DNA from 3 places in the Ruegeria sp. ABF4_144 genome. Region 1 is predicted to be linked to each of the others. Evidence: riboswitches for the same ligand, from Rfam matches in the RefSeq annotation. Region 1 holds a riboswitch; each other region holds the start of a gene.
What was found. A riboswitch is a leader RNA that binds a small molecule or an ion and turns the genes downstream of it on or off. The one in region 1 is predicted to bind thiamine pyrophosphate.
Positions count from the first base shown of each region.

Region 1 (5,073 bases):
CTTCAGACGCGACGGCCAATCGGTAGGGAAAGAAGGAATCTAGCTGCATACTTTGGTCAGACTATGCCAATATCGTTGCATCTGCAACGATATTGCTTGCGTTAGGCGTTACTGGACCCGGAAACCGGATCCAGTGATGCTTTTTTAGTCCTTCTTGGGCTCGACCGGCAGGTACAGATCGCCGCCTTCCCGGAACTTGGCGGCCATGGCCTCCATCCCTTCTTTCTGGGCTTCGGCGCGGATGTCATGACTGATCCGCATGGAACAGAATTTCGGACCGCACATCGAACAAAAATGTGCCACTTTATGCGCCTGCTTCGGCAGGGTTTGGTCGTGGAATTCGCGCGCTGTTTCCGGATCCAGCGATAGGTTGAACTGATCCTCCCAACGGAACTCGAACCGCGCACGTGACAGCGCATCGTCTCGGCGCTGCGCGCCTGGCAAACCCTTGGCCAGATCGGCGGCATGAGCGGCGATCTTGTACGTGATCACACCGGTTTTCACATCGTCGCGGTCGGGCAGGCCCAGATGCTCTTTTGGTGTCACATAGCACAGCATCGCGCAACCGAACCAACCGATCATCGCAGCCCCGATGCCGCTTGTGATATGGTCATACCCCGGCGCGATATCGGTGGTCAGGGGGCCAAGCGTATAGAAGGGCGCTTCGTGGCAGCACTCCAACTGCTTGTCCATGTTTTCCTTGATCTTGTGCATGGCCACATGGCCCGGCCCTTCGATCATCACCTGACAATCCTTGGCCCAGGCAATCTTGGTCAGCTCACCCAAGGTTTCCAGCTCGGCAAACTGCGCCTCATCATTGGCGTCGGCGATTGAGCCGGGGCGCAGCCCATCGCCAAGGCTGAACGACACGTCATAGGCGCGGCAGATATCGCAGATTTCGTCAAAATGCTCATACAGGAAGCTCTCCTTGTGGTGATGCAAGCACCACTTGGCCATGATCGAGCCGCCGCGTGACACGATGCCGGTCACTCGGTTCACCGTCATTGGCACCATGTGCAGACGCACACCGGCGTGAATGGTGAAATAATCCACGCCCTGCTCGGCCTGTTCGATCAGCGTGTCGCGGAATACTTCCCAAGTCAGATCTTCGGCGATGCCGTTCACCTTCTCCAGGGCCTGATACAGCGGTACCGTGCCGATCGGAACCGGGCTGTTGCGGATGATCCATTCGCGGGTGTTGTGAATGTTGCGACCAGTGGACAGGTCCATCACAGTGTCCGCGCCCCAGCGGATCGACCAGACCATCTTGTCGACCTCTTCTTCCATGCTGGAGGTCACCGCCGAGGTGCCCATATTGGCGTTGATTTTGACCAGAAAGTTGCGCCCGATGATCATCGGTTCGCTTTCCGGATGGTTGATATTGGCGGGGATGATGGCGCGCCCTGCCGCAACCTCATCCCTCACGAATTCCGGGGTCACGTAGTCTGGGATATTCGCGCCCCAATCATTGCCTTCACGCGACTCGGCCACGGCCTCGCGCAGTTGGTTTTCGCGGATGGCGATGAATTCCATTTCCGGCGTAACGATCCCGGCACGGGCATAGGCCAACTGCGTCACCGCCTTGCCCTCCTTGGCGCGCAACGGGCGCGGGCGCACCGGAAACTCGGGCGTCAACCGGTCCCCTTCGACAAAGCCGTTATCCTCGGGTTTGACCGCCCGCCCATCGTATTCCTCGACATCGCCGCGCGCGTCGATCCATACCCGGCGCAGGGGGGCAAGCCCCTGACGGATATCGGTGATTACGTTGGGGTCGGTATAGGGGCCGGAACTGTCATAAACCGGCAGCGGCGGCTCACCCGCCGTCGGATGGACCGAAATCTCACGCATTGGCACGCGGACATCCGAGTGCAGCGTGCCGTTCACATAGATCTTGCGCGATGCAGGCAGTTCACCCGTGGTGATCTTGGGATTGGGGATATTCATGTTGGTGCTCCTCAAGCGGTTCAACTCAAAAAGACACCAGATGAGTTTTGGCTTGGGGAAACGAGAGGGCCTACGACCCCCTGTTCGGAGAACGCATGCCAATTTTGCGGCCTGCGCGCCCTAGCTTCCTACGCCAGTATCAACTGGGTCAGGTTCAAAGGGTCGCGTCGCCGGGCAATGCCCTGTCAGCCTCTCAGTCCCCTGGGTGGGACTCCCCTGCGTGAGGAAGGCGTACCGCAAATCGCGCAAAGTCACAACGCATATGTGCCCCCTCCCCTACCGTCCCAGTTTGCAATTTGGGATCAGCGTTTCGGTGAGGGGGTCAAAGAAAAATCGGGAGGGTATTTTCACGCCCTCCCGAACGGGCCTATTGCGGAACGATTTCTCCGGATGGGCGGGGTGTTTTTGCGGTTTCGGCGGGCAGAACCGGATAGGTGACTTCAGGCAAAACACCCGTCAGGCTTTCAAGGAAGGCCGCGATCTGATCCGTATCTTGCGAACTGATTTCTTCACCCAATTGCGACTCGGCCATTATCTGAACTGCGACCTTCAGATCCCAGACCTTGCCCGAGTGGAAATATGGCGCCGTTACCGCGATATTGCGCAGCGGCGCAGCGCGGAAAACATATTCGTCATCAACTGTTTCGGTGACCGCAAAGCGCCCCTTGTCATCGGGTGGCAGGATATCGGCACCGGGCTTTTCGATCAGGCCAAACGGATAATACCCGCTGCCACCCAGATTGATCCCCGAATGGCACGACGAACATCCCAGATCGATAAACTGCACCAATCCCGCCAATTGGACGTCGGACATCGCGTTGTCATCGCCATTCAGCCAGGCGTCGAAGGGTGACGGGGTCAACAAGGTTGCCTCAAAGGCTTCGATCGCCTTTGCAAAGTTGTCGAAGGTGACGGGTTCTTCTTCTCCTTCAAAGGCACCCTCGAACCAATCAACGTATTGCGGCATCGAATTCAAAGTGGCGATCACGTTTTCAGGGGTGTTCGCCATTTCAACACCAGCCTGAACCGGGCCTTTCGCCTGCTCGGCCAGATCAGCCGCGCGACCATCCCAGAACTGAGCTTCGTTGAAAACCGAATTCAATGCCGTCGGGGCGTTGCGCGGACCCCGCTGCCAGCCATGCCCGATCGAGGTTTCCAGGTTGTCGTCCCCACCGGTCGCAAGGTTATGGCAGGAATTACAGGAGAACACACCTGACGCCGACATACGGGGATCAAAAAACAGCGCCTTGCCGAGTTCGATCTTCTCTGCGGTAATCGGATTGTCGGACACGGCAGGGACGGTGGAAGGTAAGGGCTTGAAGATTTCCAATGCCAAATCCCTGAGGTCATCGGCGTATGCACTGCTGGCGATACAAAAGGTCAGGGTGGATACTGCAAGGTGTTTTGCGTTCATCATAGCTCGTCCTTGGCTAAACGTCGCGCGCAGAGGCAATCAACACCCGTTAAGCGAGATTTTCTTTGATTTAAATCAATTCTAATTCGCAACTGGAAACGCCTTTGTCTTTGGCTGAACCTGACTGATTACATGCTTGGCCGGCATTGCCCGGGACCCAGCGGTGCGAAATCGCATTTGCGCGCCTAAACAGCAGAGGAAAACCCAGCGCCATACCCGACTGCAATGATAGCTACGAGCACTCCCCTGCCCTGCTTAACCCTGCAGTCGGTTCGGTCCAGCCGGAAGCAGATCGAGAGCCCTTTTGACCCTTTGAGCCCGTGACGCCCTGCCCGCCCGCTAGCTCATGTTCAAATCTACTTGGACACTGTCACTGAAAGTCTGGCAGCCGAATGACCGGGGTGCACGGTACAAAAAAACGCCGGGCGTTTGACCCGACGTTTTCTAATCACAAAGGCTGGCAGAAAAATCTTACCCGTGGGTAAGATCATCCTCTTCCTGCAAGTCGTCGATCAGGGTGGCAATGGCCTGCTCCAACTTGGCGCGGTCCACTCGGGTGAAGTCTAGATCATAGCGCAGCTCGATCCGCCCGCTTGAGGCCGAGCATTTCGCGACCCCTGCCCTCCCCGATACTTGAAACGTGGTTTTCGCACGCCGCGTCTTGCCGCCCGAAGCACTCACGGGTTTCTTGGGTGCGCTTTCCGCTGCTTCGACAAACGTCCGCAGGATTGCCACTTCGCGCGGCCCGTCCCGATCAGGCTCGCTCATCACCGCGGCGCTGACCTGACGGATCAACCCCGGATTGGCGTCGAGTTTCCGTTTCAGCTCGACCCCCAGATTGCGCGGAATGTCATTGGCGTGCATTAGCACCTTATCCAGCATCATCAGCAAACTCGCGAAGGACCGGATATAGCTGCGCTTGGTATAGCTGGCGGATTTGAACAGGATCGCGACAGCCTTATCCACATCAGCGCAGTCATTTTCCGGGTCTTCGGCATAGGCCCGAGCCAACGCGCCCATCTCGGCAAATGAGATTTCCTTGCGGATCAGGTTTTCGTCCACCATGCGGCGATAGCTGTCATTCAGATCGCTTGCGTCGGATATTCCCGCCGGAATCTTGGCATAAAGATCGTCACCGGTTTCCTCATGCAACGCTCGATAGGCCGACAAGCGACGCATCCCCTGGATAAGGTCAAACCGGCCATCAGATCGACGCTCCAGCCGGATCGGATTCGAAAGGCCAATGTCGCGGATAGAATCCTTCAGTTCATCCAGTTCTGGGTCAGGTCCGGGCTTGCGGTCCCGGGTCAGTTTTTCAGTGACCACGTCCGACAGCGGCACATGTTCCGTCACCAGTCCTTCGGACCGCAGACGAACCAGCTCATGCGCAAGGCGGTCGTTTTCTGCCCGGATGGTTTCCTCGGTCGATTGCTGATCACGCAGCGCATCCGCGTTTTCCGAAATCGCGGTGGCCATCGGACCGCGTCGTTTCTCAAGCACTTTGTCCGGAACCTTTCCGACCGGGATGTCCTCCATGGCCGGCATGTCGATGTCAAACATTCTGCGTTTACGGCTCATGCGTCATCCTCCAGCTGGTCCCAGGCCGATAGCATCACGCCCCGGAATTCTTCGTACACATTGTCAAAGGTCGAGCGCGCGCGGCGCCAGGTTTCCCGTGTCATTTCACGGTAGTCCATCTCGTAAACCGAACTCAG
Region 1 is NZ_JBSWWK010000003.1:1,168-6,240, reverse strand. It holds gene ACXAGD_RS20500 (MarR family winged helix-turn-helix transcriptional regulator) at 1-49, opposite strand, end outside; gene thiC (phosphomethylpyrimidine synthase ThiC) at 145-1,944, opposite strand; TPP riboswitch at 2,053-2,172, opposite strand; gene ACXAGD_RS20490 (cytochrome-c peroxidase) at 2,312-3,358, opposite strand; gene ACXAGD_RS20485 (ParB/RepB/Spo0J family partition protein) at 3,830-4,936, opposite strand; gene ACXAGD_RS20480 (AAA family ATPase) at 4,933-5,073, opposite strand, start outside.

Region 2 (5,073 bases), 380 kb from region 1:
GGCATCGACTTGGTCGAGGTCGCCCCGGCCTATGATCAAACGGAAAGTACACAAATTCTGGCGGCGCAGGTACTGCTGAACTTCCTTGGGTTTATCTTCCACAATCGGAAATAGCGCCTATCCCAAATAAGCCTGAAGGCTGGGTGGCGGGTCGTCGAACAATTGCGCCGTTGCTGCGGGCGGATGCGCCTGCCCGTCGGCCACAAGCACCGTCTGATCGGCAATTCGGCGGGCGTCCTGCGGGTCATGACTGACCATCAGCAGAGTTGTTCCGGTCTCGGCCAGCAACCCGGCAACAAGGTCCAGCATTTCGGCCTTCAGCGCTGGCCCCAACGCCGCAAAGGGTTCGTCCAGCAACAACACTTCACGCCGTTGCACCAGAACCCGGGCCAGCGCGACCCGGCTTTGTTGCCCTCCCGACAACTCTGCAGGTTTGCGCGTTTCAAAGCCTGGCAGTGCCACGCGGGCCAGTGCTGTTTTGACTTGCGATTGCTCCTCTGCCGACAGGCGCCCATTGGGGCGTAGGCCCAGGGCGACGTTCTGTTCCACCGTTAGATGCGGGAACAGGTTGCCATCCTGAAACAGCATCGCCAGCGGCCGCTTGCCCGGTGCAAGGTTCGAAATGCGCTGATCCCGCCACAGGATTCGCCCCTGTTTGAGGTCGCGAAACCCGGCGATCGCCTCAAGCAGCGTCGACTTGCCCGCGCCGGATGGGCCAATGATGGCTACACTGGCCCCGGCCTCGATTGAAAAATCGGCCTTCAAGGCGAAACCGCCATTTTCAATGACGCATAGGTCAAGTTTCAGCATGCAATCGCCCTCCGCGGTCCAAGAGCCAGAAGGCCCCCATCGACAGCACTAAAAGCAGCAATGCTGCCCCAGCAGCTGCCTGCATCTGGTAAGCCCCCATCAGCCTGTAAATCTGCAACGGCAAGGTCGCGATCTGCGGATCGGCGAACAATGCGATCACGCCGAGATCACCCATCGAAAGTGCGGCTGCAAGACCGGCAGCAAAGCGGATCTGTGGACGCATTCGGGGCAGCAGAATTCGGGTGAAGAAGGTCTTTTTGCCCATATCCAGCGACAGTGCCAGTCGCCCATGTCGGGTGACCACATCCCGAGCCGCAGGCACCAGAATACGAAGAGCGAAAGGCAGCGCCATGACCGCATTCACCAGTGCCGTGACCGGCAGCGCCAGTGCGGTTGGATTGGCAACAGGGCGGATTAGGATGAAGAGGCCGGTACCGATCACCAGGGGCGACGCCGCCAGCCCCAGAATACCGCTGAGCTCGACGATCCCATACCGCCCGGTCGCCACGGCCATGGCCATGGGCAAGGCCAGCATCAACAGGACAGCCGTGCTGACTGCCGCCACCAGAACCGAGGTCGACGCGGCGCGGAACACCAGTGAGGGCATCTCGAACAGTCCCGAAACGCCAGAAATCACCACCGCCGCCAAAGGCAGCAACAGAAACCCCGCCGCCGCCAGTATCCAAATCGTATCAAACACCGGCGCTCCGCCGTCCCAGCGTCGGATGGCCCGGTCCAGACCTGCCCCAAACCCGTCCCCGCGCGAAAACTTTAGCGCGGCCAGCGCAGCTGCAGCGGTCAGGGCCAATTGCAACGCGGACAGCAACGCCGCGCGGCCAAGGTCAAAATCGTAGGTAAAGGACTGATAGATCGCCAGCTCAATCGTCGTAGCCCGTGGCCCTCCGCCCAAGGTCAGGGCAACGGCGAAGCTGGTCAGACAGATGGCGAAGATCACCGCCAGTACACCCGGCAGGATACGCCGCAGCATCGGCCATTCAATCAATCGGAACATGGCCCAACCGTCACAGCCCAGCTGCGCGGCCAGACGGAACCGCTCGGCCGGAACCTCTTGCCATGCCTGTAGGATCAGCCGAGTGGCCAGCGGCAGGTTAAAGAACACATGCGCCAGCACGACCCCGTGCAACCCGTAGATGCGGATTGGCGGCAGGCCAAAGACGTCTAGAAGCTCAGAAATCCAGCCCGCGCGCCCAAAGACCTGCAACAGCCCGAGGATCGCCACGATGACCGGCAGAATGAAGGGCGCCCCGAGCAATGCAATCAGGATGCGCCGTCCCGGAAACCGCCGCCGGGCCAATGCGCGCGCCACCGGCACCGCCAGCGCCGCGCTGAACAGGGCAGACAGAGTCGCCTGTACCAGCGTGAACCGCAGGGCGGCCCAGTCCGCCGGGCCAAACCCGCCCGCCGCGTCTGCCCGCAGGGCGACAGCAGCAAGCGTTCCCAATATCAGCGCGGCCACCAAAGCCGCCGCGCCAACGCCCGGCCAAGGGCTTACTGGCTGAGCGCGCTCAGCCATTCTGCAAGCGCCTGATCCCGCACTTTGGCAGCCTCATCCGGAGAATACAGCAGGGATTTTTCCGGCTGAATCAGCGAGTCGAACCCTGCGGGCAGACCGGCTGCCGGAGTCACCGCCGGATACATCCAGTTGGTGGTCGGAATGATCTGCTGGAACGCGTCTGAGACCATAAACTCAAGGAACTGATCCGCCAGCTCCGGCTGATCGGTCCCGGCCAGCTTCGCTGCAACCTCAACCTGCATATAGTGGCCTTCGTCAAAGGCAGCCGCCGCTTTGCTCGCATCTTCCTCGGCAATCAGGTGGTAGGCGGGCGAGGTGGTGTAGCTGAGGACCATATCGGCCTCACCTTCCAGAAACAGGCCATACGCCTCGGACCAGCCCTTGGTCACGGTCACGATATTGTCGGCCAGACCGGCCCAGATATCCGCCGCTTCATCGCCATAAGCCGCCTGCACCCACAAAAGCAGCCCCAGACCGGGTGTCGAAGAGCGCGGGTCCTGAATAATGATCTTGGTGTCACCCTCGGCCAGTTCGCGGAAGTTCGCAGGCGCCGCAGCATCGGCATTATGAACAAAGGCGAAGTAGCCCCAGTCGTAAGGCGCGAAAACCTCATCCGTCCATTCGATCGGCAGCGTGTATTCGGCGCTGACCGAGCTGGGCGCGAACAGGCCGGTTTCCTTGGCTGCGGTGATCAGGTTGGTGTCGAGACCCAACACCACGTCGGCGTCCGAGTTCTCACCCTCAAGCCGGATACGCGACAACAGCGCCGCGCCATCTTCGACGCCGACGAGGTTCAGTTCACAACCACAGACTGCCTCAAACGCCTCTTTCACCTGTGGGCCGGGGCCCCAGTCCGAGACAAAGCTGTCATAGGTGTACACGGTCAGCTGAGGTGTATCGGCCGCAACGGCCGTAGTTGCACTCAGAAGTCCCGCAGCAATCATCAGATGTTTCATGTCATCCTCCATTGCGGCGAGAGGGCAAGGATGGATGAAACCGTCACCTTTCCCTCCGCCGGTTCTAGCCGGTTCAGGTTCAACGGGTTCGCCAAAGGCATCTCAGCGCGGCCACGCCACGCACCCCGAGGTGAGGCTCTGACTAGGGTGGAACCGGCCAAAAGACAACCCGTTTCGCAGGCTGTCTGTTGATCGGCTTCAGCTTATTCCGCTGCGATGGCCTGATCGGGCGCGGCGTTGATCAGGGCCCAGTTCAGGTCACCAGTATAGCGCCAAGCCAACTTGCCTTGATCGTCCATGGCGATCAGGTGCAGCCATCCATTGTCGAACAGCGCCCGCACCTGCGGGTGCCGATCAAGGATGTCCGACATCGCCGCGCGCGGGGCCTCAATCACCACCGACAGGCGTAACGGATCGTGCTGATACCCATCGCCGTCATGGATCGATTGCCACGGCAGGCCCGGACGGGGCGCGCCGTTGTTGCCCTCCAGCACGCCAATACCGCCAACTACATTGTGCAGTAGCTTGTTGCCACCGCCGAACAGTTGCGGCGCAACGGTCGAGCCATAATACTGCAGACTGATCCAACTGACGACGACAACAGGTGCGGTCATGATCAGTTCCAGCACGCCAAAGTCATCATCCTTGCGCCAATCGTAATTGTGCAAAAAGGCCTGCCCCGCCAGATCCGCCCCATCCGTGCGGTAACGCGGCGCAGCGATAAAGGCGCGGCACCCGGCCAGCCCCCATTCGGGGCGGGTTTCGGCCCAGTCCTGTGCGCGCCGCTGAATATCGGCGGCTTTGTTGGCCCGCGGCAAGCGTGCAGCACGTTCAGCCCGGGCCAACTGTCCGGCTGCATCCAGCCAGTTCTTGACCTGCGCCAAATCGCTGGGCTGGTGTCCCGACGGCAAATCTTGCTCATACAGGCTGACCCGGTCGGTTGTGGTCAAATGCATTGCTGCCACGAACAAAGTATCTGCGGGAATGGCGATCCCCTGCCCTTCCAGCCCCGAGCGCACTTGCGCATCGTTCAACAATCCGGCCAATAGCCGCGCGTTCACGTCTCCCGCATGGCCTCCACAGGCGCCACAATGCAGTGCGCTTTCATGGGGGTTGTTGGTCACGTCAGCGCCATGTCCAACCAACAGGACGATCTTGGCGAAATTGTCGGTCAAAGACATCGCGGTCAGCACCGTCTTGGCCATACCAATACGCGCCTCCAGATCGATATTCGGGTCCAGTTGAGGCGCAGGATCAACCTTGGTCTTTCCGCCAACTCCCAACGCGTCGCGCATCAACTTGCCCGCATATAAAGGCCCGGTCGCCTCAACAAAGGCAAAGGACGACACAGCCGCCAACTTGAACCGGCCCCAGGCCCGCTTGGCCCGCGCCGTATAACGCCGGGTCAGGTCCTTTCCCGCCGATTCCTTGGCATGAGAGCACACGGACGGCTGCAACAACACCGGGCCATGGACCTCGGTGACGTCAGATCCTGCTGCTTTGTGCGAACTGGCAAGGCCAAAGAACCCAGCAAAGCCGAGCGTCTCGATCCCGGTATCCTGCGCCTCTAGCGCGCGGCGGAACACTTCCGACCGAACGTCGATGCAGAACGCCGCCTGCACCTGCGCCCGACCGTCGGCCTGACGCGTGGTGCCGGGCAGCAGCCTTTCGGCCAGCGCGCGTTGCTGTGCCCGTTCGGCGGCCTCTTGCAGAACAGCATCGATCACGAAATCGGCGGTTGGCGTCAACGGAGCCTCATGCGCCTCCACAACC
Region 2 is NZ_JBSWWK010000003.1:376,661-381,733, forward strand. It holds gene speB (agmatinase) at 1-114, shown strand, start outside; gene ACXAGD_RS22155 (thiamine ABC transporter ATP-binding protein) at 118-810, opposite strand; gene ACXAGD_RS22160 (thiamine/thiamine pyrophosphate ABC transporter permease ThiP) at 797-2,344, opposite strand; gene thiB (thiamine ABC transporter substrate binding subunit) at 2,320-3,300, opposite strand; TPP riboswitch at 3,333-3,438, opposite strand; gene ACXAGD_RS22170 (YbcC family protein) at 3,504-5,073, opposite strand, start outside.
Region 2: it holds a riboswitch for thiamine pyrophosphate, as region 1 does, so the genes downstream of both, thiB (thiamine ABC transporter substrate binding subunit) here and thiC (phosphomethylpyrimidine synthase ThiC) in region 1, are expected to answer to the same signal.

Region 3 (5,073 bases), on a different contig from region 1:
CCCAGCGCCACGTAATCCGGTTCCATCGCCAACACCCGCTCCAGCTCATCATCGTCATGAGTAGAGACGCCAAGTTTCAGCCCCGCCTTGCGGATGGCTTGCAGGTCCGCCTCATCCAGATCCTCCTGCCCGAGGTGGATCCAGTCGCACCCTGCGTCAATCGCCTGTTGCCAGTGGTCGTTGACGACCAGAACCGTGCCATGTTGACGGCAAAGTTCGCGCGACAGGGCAATCTGTTCACGCACCACCGCATCGGGCCGGTCCTTTATCCGCAACTGCACCAGTTTCACACCCAAAGGCAGCGTCCGCCGTAGCCAGTCCGAATGATCAAAGATTGGGTAGAACCGGTCAAGCCTCATGACAGGAATGCCTTTCCGATCACCGGGGTCGAGGGCTCTGCCATATCACGCGCCTCAATCGGGTCGGCCTGATGCGCCAATTGCCCGGCTTCGATCGCCAGCTTCATGGCCTTAGCCATTGCCGCCGGGTCCCCAGCCCGCGCCACGGCAGTGTTCAGCAAAACCGCATCATATCCCAACTCCATCGCCTGCGCGGCGTGGCTGGGCAACCCGATCCCGGCGTCAATCACCAGCGGCACATCCGAAAATTCCGCCCGCATCGCGCGAAGGGCGTATGCGTTGTTCAGTCCGCGCCCAGAGCCAATCGGCGCGCCCCAGGGCATCAACACCTCACAACCAGCGGCCAGCAAACGTTCCCCTACGATCAGATCATCAGTGGTGTAGGGGAAAACCTGAAATCCGTCCTCTGTCAGGATGCGCGCGGCCTCAACCAATTGGAACACGTCGGGCTGCAGGCTGTCTGTGTGGCCGATCAGTTCCAGCTTGATCCAGGGTGTATCAAACACCTCGCGCGCCATATGGGCGGTGGTTACGGCCTCTTTGACCGTATGGCACCCCGCGGTGTTCGGCAGGACCAACACACCCAATTCGCGGATCATCTGCCAAAAGGTCTGGCCCGCCCCGGATTCACGTCGCAGCGAGACCGTGGCCACCCCTGCGCCACTGTTCCGAAACGCCTGTTCCAGGATCGCAGGGCTGGGGTATTGCGCCGTGCCCAGCATCAGGGGGTTATGCAGTTGGGTGCCGTAGAAGCTTTTCATCCTCAACCTCCTTGCATCGGCGCGACGACTTCGACCCGGTCGCCATCCGCCAGCCTGTGAGCAAGGCGCAGATCCGAGGGGACGAAGTCCTCGTTCACGGCTGTCGCCACGCGCCCTGAGAATCCGCATTCTGCAAGCAGGTCCGATAGGGTTTCAGCCCGCACCTCATGTGGTTCGCCATTAAGCACGATCTTCATCGACCATCTCCGAATGCTTGTTGTCCAGCGCCAGATCCGCCACGCCCTGCGCCAGTGCCGGGGCCAGCAGATAGCCGTGGCGGTAGAGGCCATTGGCATAGATTGTGCGCCCCAATCGCCGAATACGCGGCAAGTTGTCGGGAAAGGCCGGGCGCAGATCGACCCCAATTTCCAGCACTTCGGCCTCACCAAAGGCGGGGTTTAGCGCGTAGGCGGCGCTGAGCAGTTCCAGCATCGAACGCGCGGTGATGCGGCTGCTGTCCTCACTTTCGATCATCGTAGCACCCAGCATGTAGATCCCATCACCGCGCGGCACGATGTAAAGCGGCATCCTTGGATGCAGCAGCCGCACGGGCCGGGTCAGGGTCACGTCTGGGCAGCGGATCACCAACATCTCGCCCTTCACGCCGCGCAGATCGTGCAGCACCTCGCGGGCGTGCAACCCGCGACAGTCAATCGCGTTTTCAAGCCGCGATGGAGCGAGCTTACGGTGAAACTCAACGCCTTGGTCCAACAATTGTGTATAGAGATCTCGCAAGGCCTGACGTGGGTTCAGATGGGCTTCGTTTCGGAAATGGAGACCCTTGGTAAACCTGTGCAAATCAGGCTCTAAATTGGCGATTTCGGACTGACCGACTTCGCTGCAACCTTCGGTTCGCCGCGCAAACCGACGCAGATCGGGCAGGTCACGCGGGTTGGCCACGACGAGTGTGCCCCGCCTTTCCACCGACGTACGCGCCGCCCACCAGTCCAACGCAATCTGCCCCAACCGCAATACTGGCTCTTCGGCATTTTCATACTCACACCAAGGGGCCAGCATACCGCCCGCCCACCAGGAACACCCATGGGGCCCCGGTGGGCCAGCGGGGTCGAACACCTGAACCTTGGCACCGCGCGAAACAAGTTCGCTGGCCACCGCCAGACCGGCAACGCCGCACCCTATGACCGACCAGACCGTCACGCGGACCAGACCCGGTGGAAATGATGTACCGGGCCATGCCCCTGCCCGATCATCAGACCGTCCGCTCGGGCGATGGCCCCCTGCAAATAGTCATGTGCCTGCGCGACAGCGTCGATCAGGCCAAGCCCCTGCGCCAACCCCGCCGCAATCGAAGACGACAAGGTGCACCCTGTGCCATGTGTGTTCCGCGTCTCTTGCCGAGGAGCCATGTACTCAGCGATTTGCCCCGATACATTGACCAACAAGTCATGGCAGATATCGCCGCGCCCATGTCCCCCTTTCATCAGCACAGCCTGCGCACCGAACCCGCAGAGGGCTAGCCCCTGCTCGATCATTTGATCCGGTGTGTTGGCTTCGGAACAGCCGAGCAAACAAGCTGACTCAGGCAGATTGGGCGTCAGCACGGTGGCGCGCGGCAGAAGGACATCGCGCAAAGTCTGCACCGCTTCCTGCGCCAGTAGCGTATCGCCGGATTTGGCAATCATAACCGGGTCCAGCACCACGGGGCCACCAAACCCGTCAATGGCCTCTGCGACTGTCTGAATAATGCTTGGCGTCGCAAGCATCCCAATCTTGATTGCGCCGACATCCAGATCAGTCAGAACTGCGTCGATCTGGGCGGAAACCACATCCAGCGGAATCCCATGTACTGCCGTCACAGCTCGGGTATTCTGAGCCGTGACCGCCGTGATGACGCTGGCGCCGTATACGCCCAATGCAGACATTGCTTTGAGGTCTGCCTGAATTCCGGCCCCACCGCCACTGTCCGAGCCCGCAATTGTCAGGGCAATATGCGCCATATCGTTGCTCCATCATCAATGGGCAACGCAGCATGGAAAACGTCTGTGCATGTTAGACCGTTCCCTACGCCGGTATTGCCCGGATCAGGTTCGATGGGTTAGCGCATTCACGCCTCTCAGCCCCTTGATTGGGGCACCCCAACGGTTGCGCGGACAATCTCAGGGCTCGTCCGAGGAATCAAGGGCCAATTTTGGCGCAGTCTTCAGTCAATCTGGACTTATGAAACATAAAAGCCGGCCCCATTGGACCGGCTCTTTGATTTGCTAAACGGATGAAAACTCAGCCTTTCATCCCATCCCAGAAGGACTTGACGGATGAGAAAAAGCTTTTTGATTCCGGATGGTTATCTTCACCCAGATCATCAAATTCTTTCAGCAGTTCTTTCTGACGACTGGTCAGGTTGACCGGCGTTTCCACGGCCAGTTCGATGAACATGTCGCCAACACCGCCGCCGCGCAGCGCAGGCATACCTTTGCCACGCAGGCGCATTTGACGGCCCGACTGGCTACCGGCAGGAATCTGCACGCGGCCGCGACCACCATCGATGGTCGGCACTTCGATCGACCCGCCTAGTGCGGCCTTGGCCATGCTGACAGGTACGCGGCAATAGAGGTTCACGCTGTCGCGTTCGAACAGCTTGTGATCGGAAACTTCGACAAAGATATACAGATCGCCCGGAGGGCCACCACGCATCCCGGCCTCACCCTCGCCCGCCAGACGGATGCGGGTGCCGGTTTCGACACCGGCAGGGATATTCACAGACAACGCGCGTTCTTTCTCCACGCGGCCTGCGCCGTTGCAGGACTTACAGGGGTTCTTGATAATCTGACCCAGACCCGAACACGTCGGGCAGGTCCGTTCAACGGTGAAGAAACCCTGCTGCGCGCGGACCTTGCCCATGCCCGAGCAGGTCGGACAGGTGGTCGGTTCCACACCGCCCTCAGCTCCCGAACCATCACAGGCCGAACAAGCCACGGCCGCCGGTACGCTGATGGTTTTCTGCAGGCCCGAGAACGCCTCTTCCAGCGTTACGCGCAGGTTATAGCGCAGGTCCGACCCGCGCGCGGCACGACGACCGCCACCAGCACCACCGCGCTGACCACCCATGAAATCGCCAAATAGATCGTCGAACACATCCGAGAACGCGCTGGAGAAATCGCCCTGACCAAAGCCTCCGCCCGGACGGCCACCGCCACCCATGCCGTTTTCAAAGGCGGCATGACCAAATCGGTCATAGGCAGCCTTTTTATCGGCATCACGCAGCACGTCATAGGCTTCGTTCGCTTCCTTGAACTGCGCCTCGGCATCCGGGTTGTCCTTGTTGCGGTCGGGATGCAATTCCTTGGCCTTCGTGCGAAAGCCTTTTTTGATTTCATCCGCCGATGCGCCCTTGGACACGCCGAGCACATCGTAGTAGTCGCGTTTTGACATCAGTGTTTCCTTCTGCCTCAACGTAATCGGGCCGGCCCGGCAACCGGACCGGCCCAAATTGGCCCGGTTTCCCGTTAGTTACGCTTGTCGTCGTCCAGATCTTCGAACTCGGCATCGACGATGTCGTCATCACCGGCCGGAGCAGCATCAGCCGCTGCGGGCTCATCCTCGGCCTCATCGGCTTGCGCCTTATAGATGGCCTCACCCAGCTTCATCGCGGCTTCGGTGACGTTCTGGATACCCGACTTGATCTTGTCGGCATTCTCGGTTTCCAGCTCGTCCTTCAGCGCGGCAATCGCCAGCTCGATAGCTTCGATAGTGGTCGGGTCAACCTTGTCGGCATGCTCTTCCATCGACTTTTCGGTCGAGTGGATGAGGCTCTCCGCCTGGTTCTTGGCGTCGACCAGCTCGCGGCGTTCCTTGTCGGCTTCCGCGTTCTCTTCGGCGTCCTTGACCATCTTTTCGATATCGTCATCCGACAGACCGCCCGAGGCTTGGATGGTGATCTTCTGCTCTTTGCCGGTGCCTTTGTCCTTGGCCGAAACCGAGACAATGCCGTTGGC
Region 3 is NZ_JBSWWK010000001.1:3,396,706-3,401,778, forward strand. It holds gene ACXAGD_RS16975 (thiamine phosphate synthase) at 1-359, opposite strand, end outside; gene ACXAGD_RS16980 (thiazole synthase) at 356-1,120, opposite strand; gene thiS (sulfur carrier protein ThiS) at 1,123-1,317, opposite strand; gene ACXAGD_RS16990 (FAD-dependent oxidoreductase) at 1,301-2,278, opposite strand; gene thiD (bifunctional hydroxymethylpyrimidine kinase/phosphomethylpyrimidine kinase) at 2,275-3,078, opposite strand; TPP riboswitch at 3,123-3,229, opposite strand; gene dnaJ (molecular chaperone DnaJ) at 3,359-4,510, opposite strand; gene dnaK (molecular chaperone DnaK) at 4,585-5,073, opposite strand, start outside.
Region 3: it holds a riboswitch for thiamine pyrophosphate, as region 1 does, so the genes downstream of both, thiD (bifunctional hydroxymethylpyrimidine kinase/phosphomethylpyrimidine kinase) here and thiC (phosphomethylpyrimidine synthase ThiC) in region 1, are expected to answer to the same signal.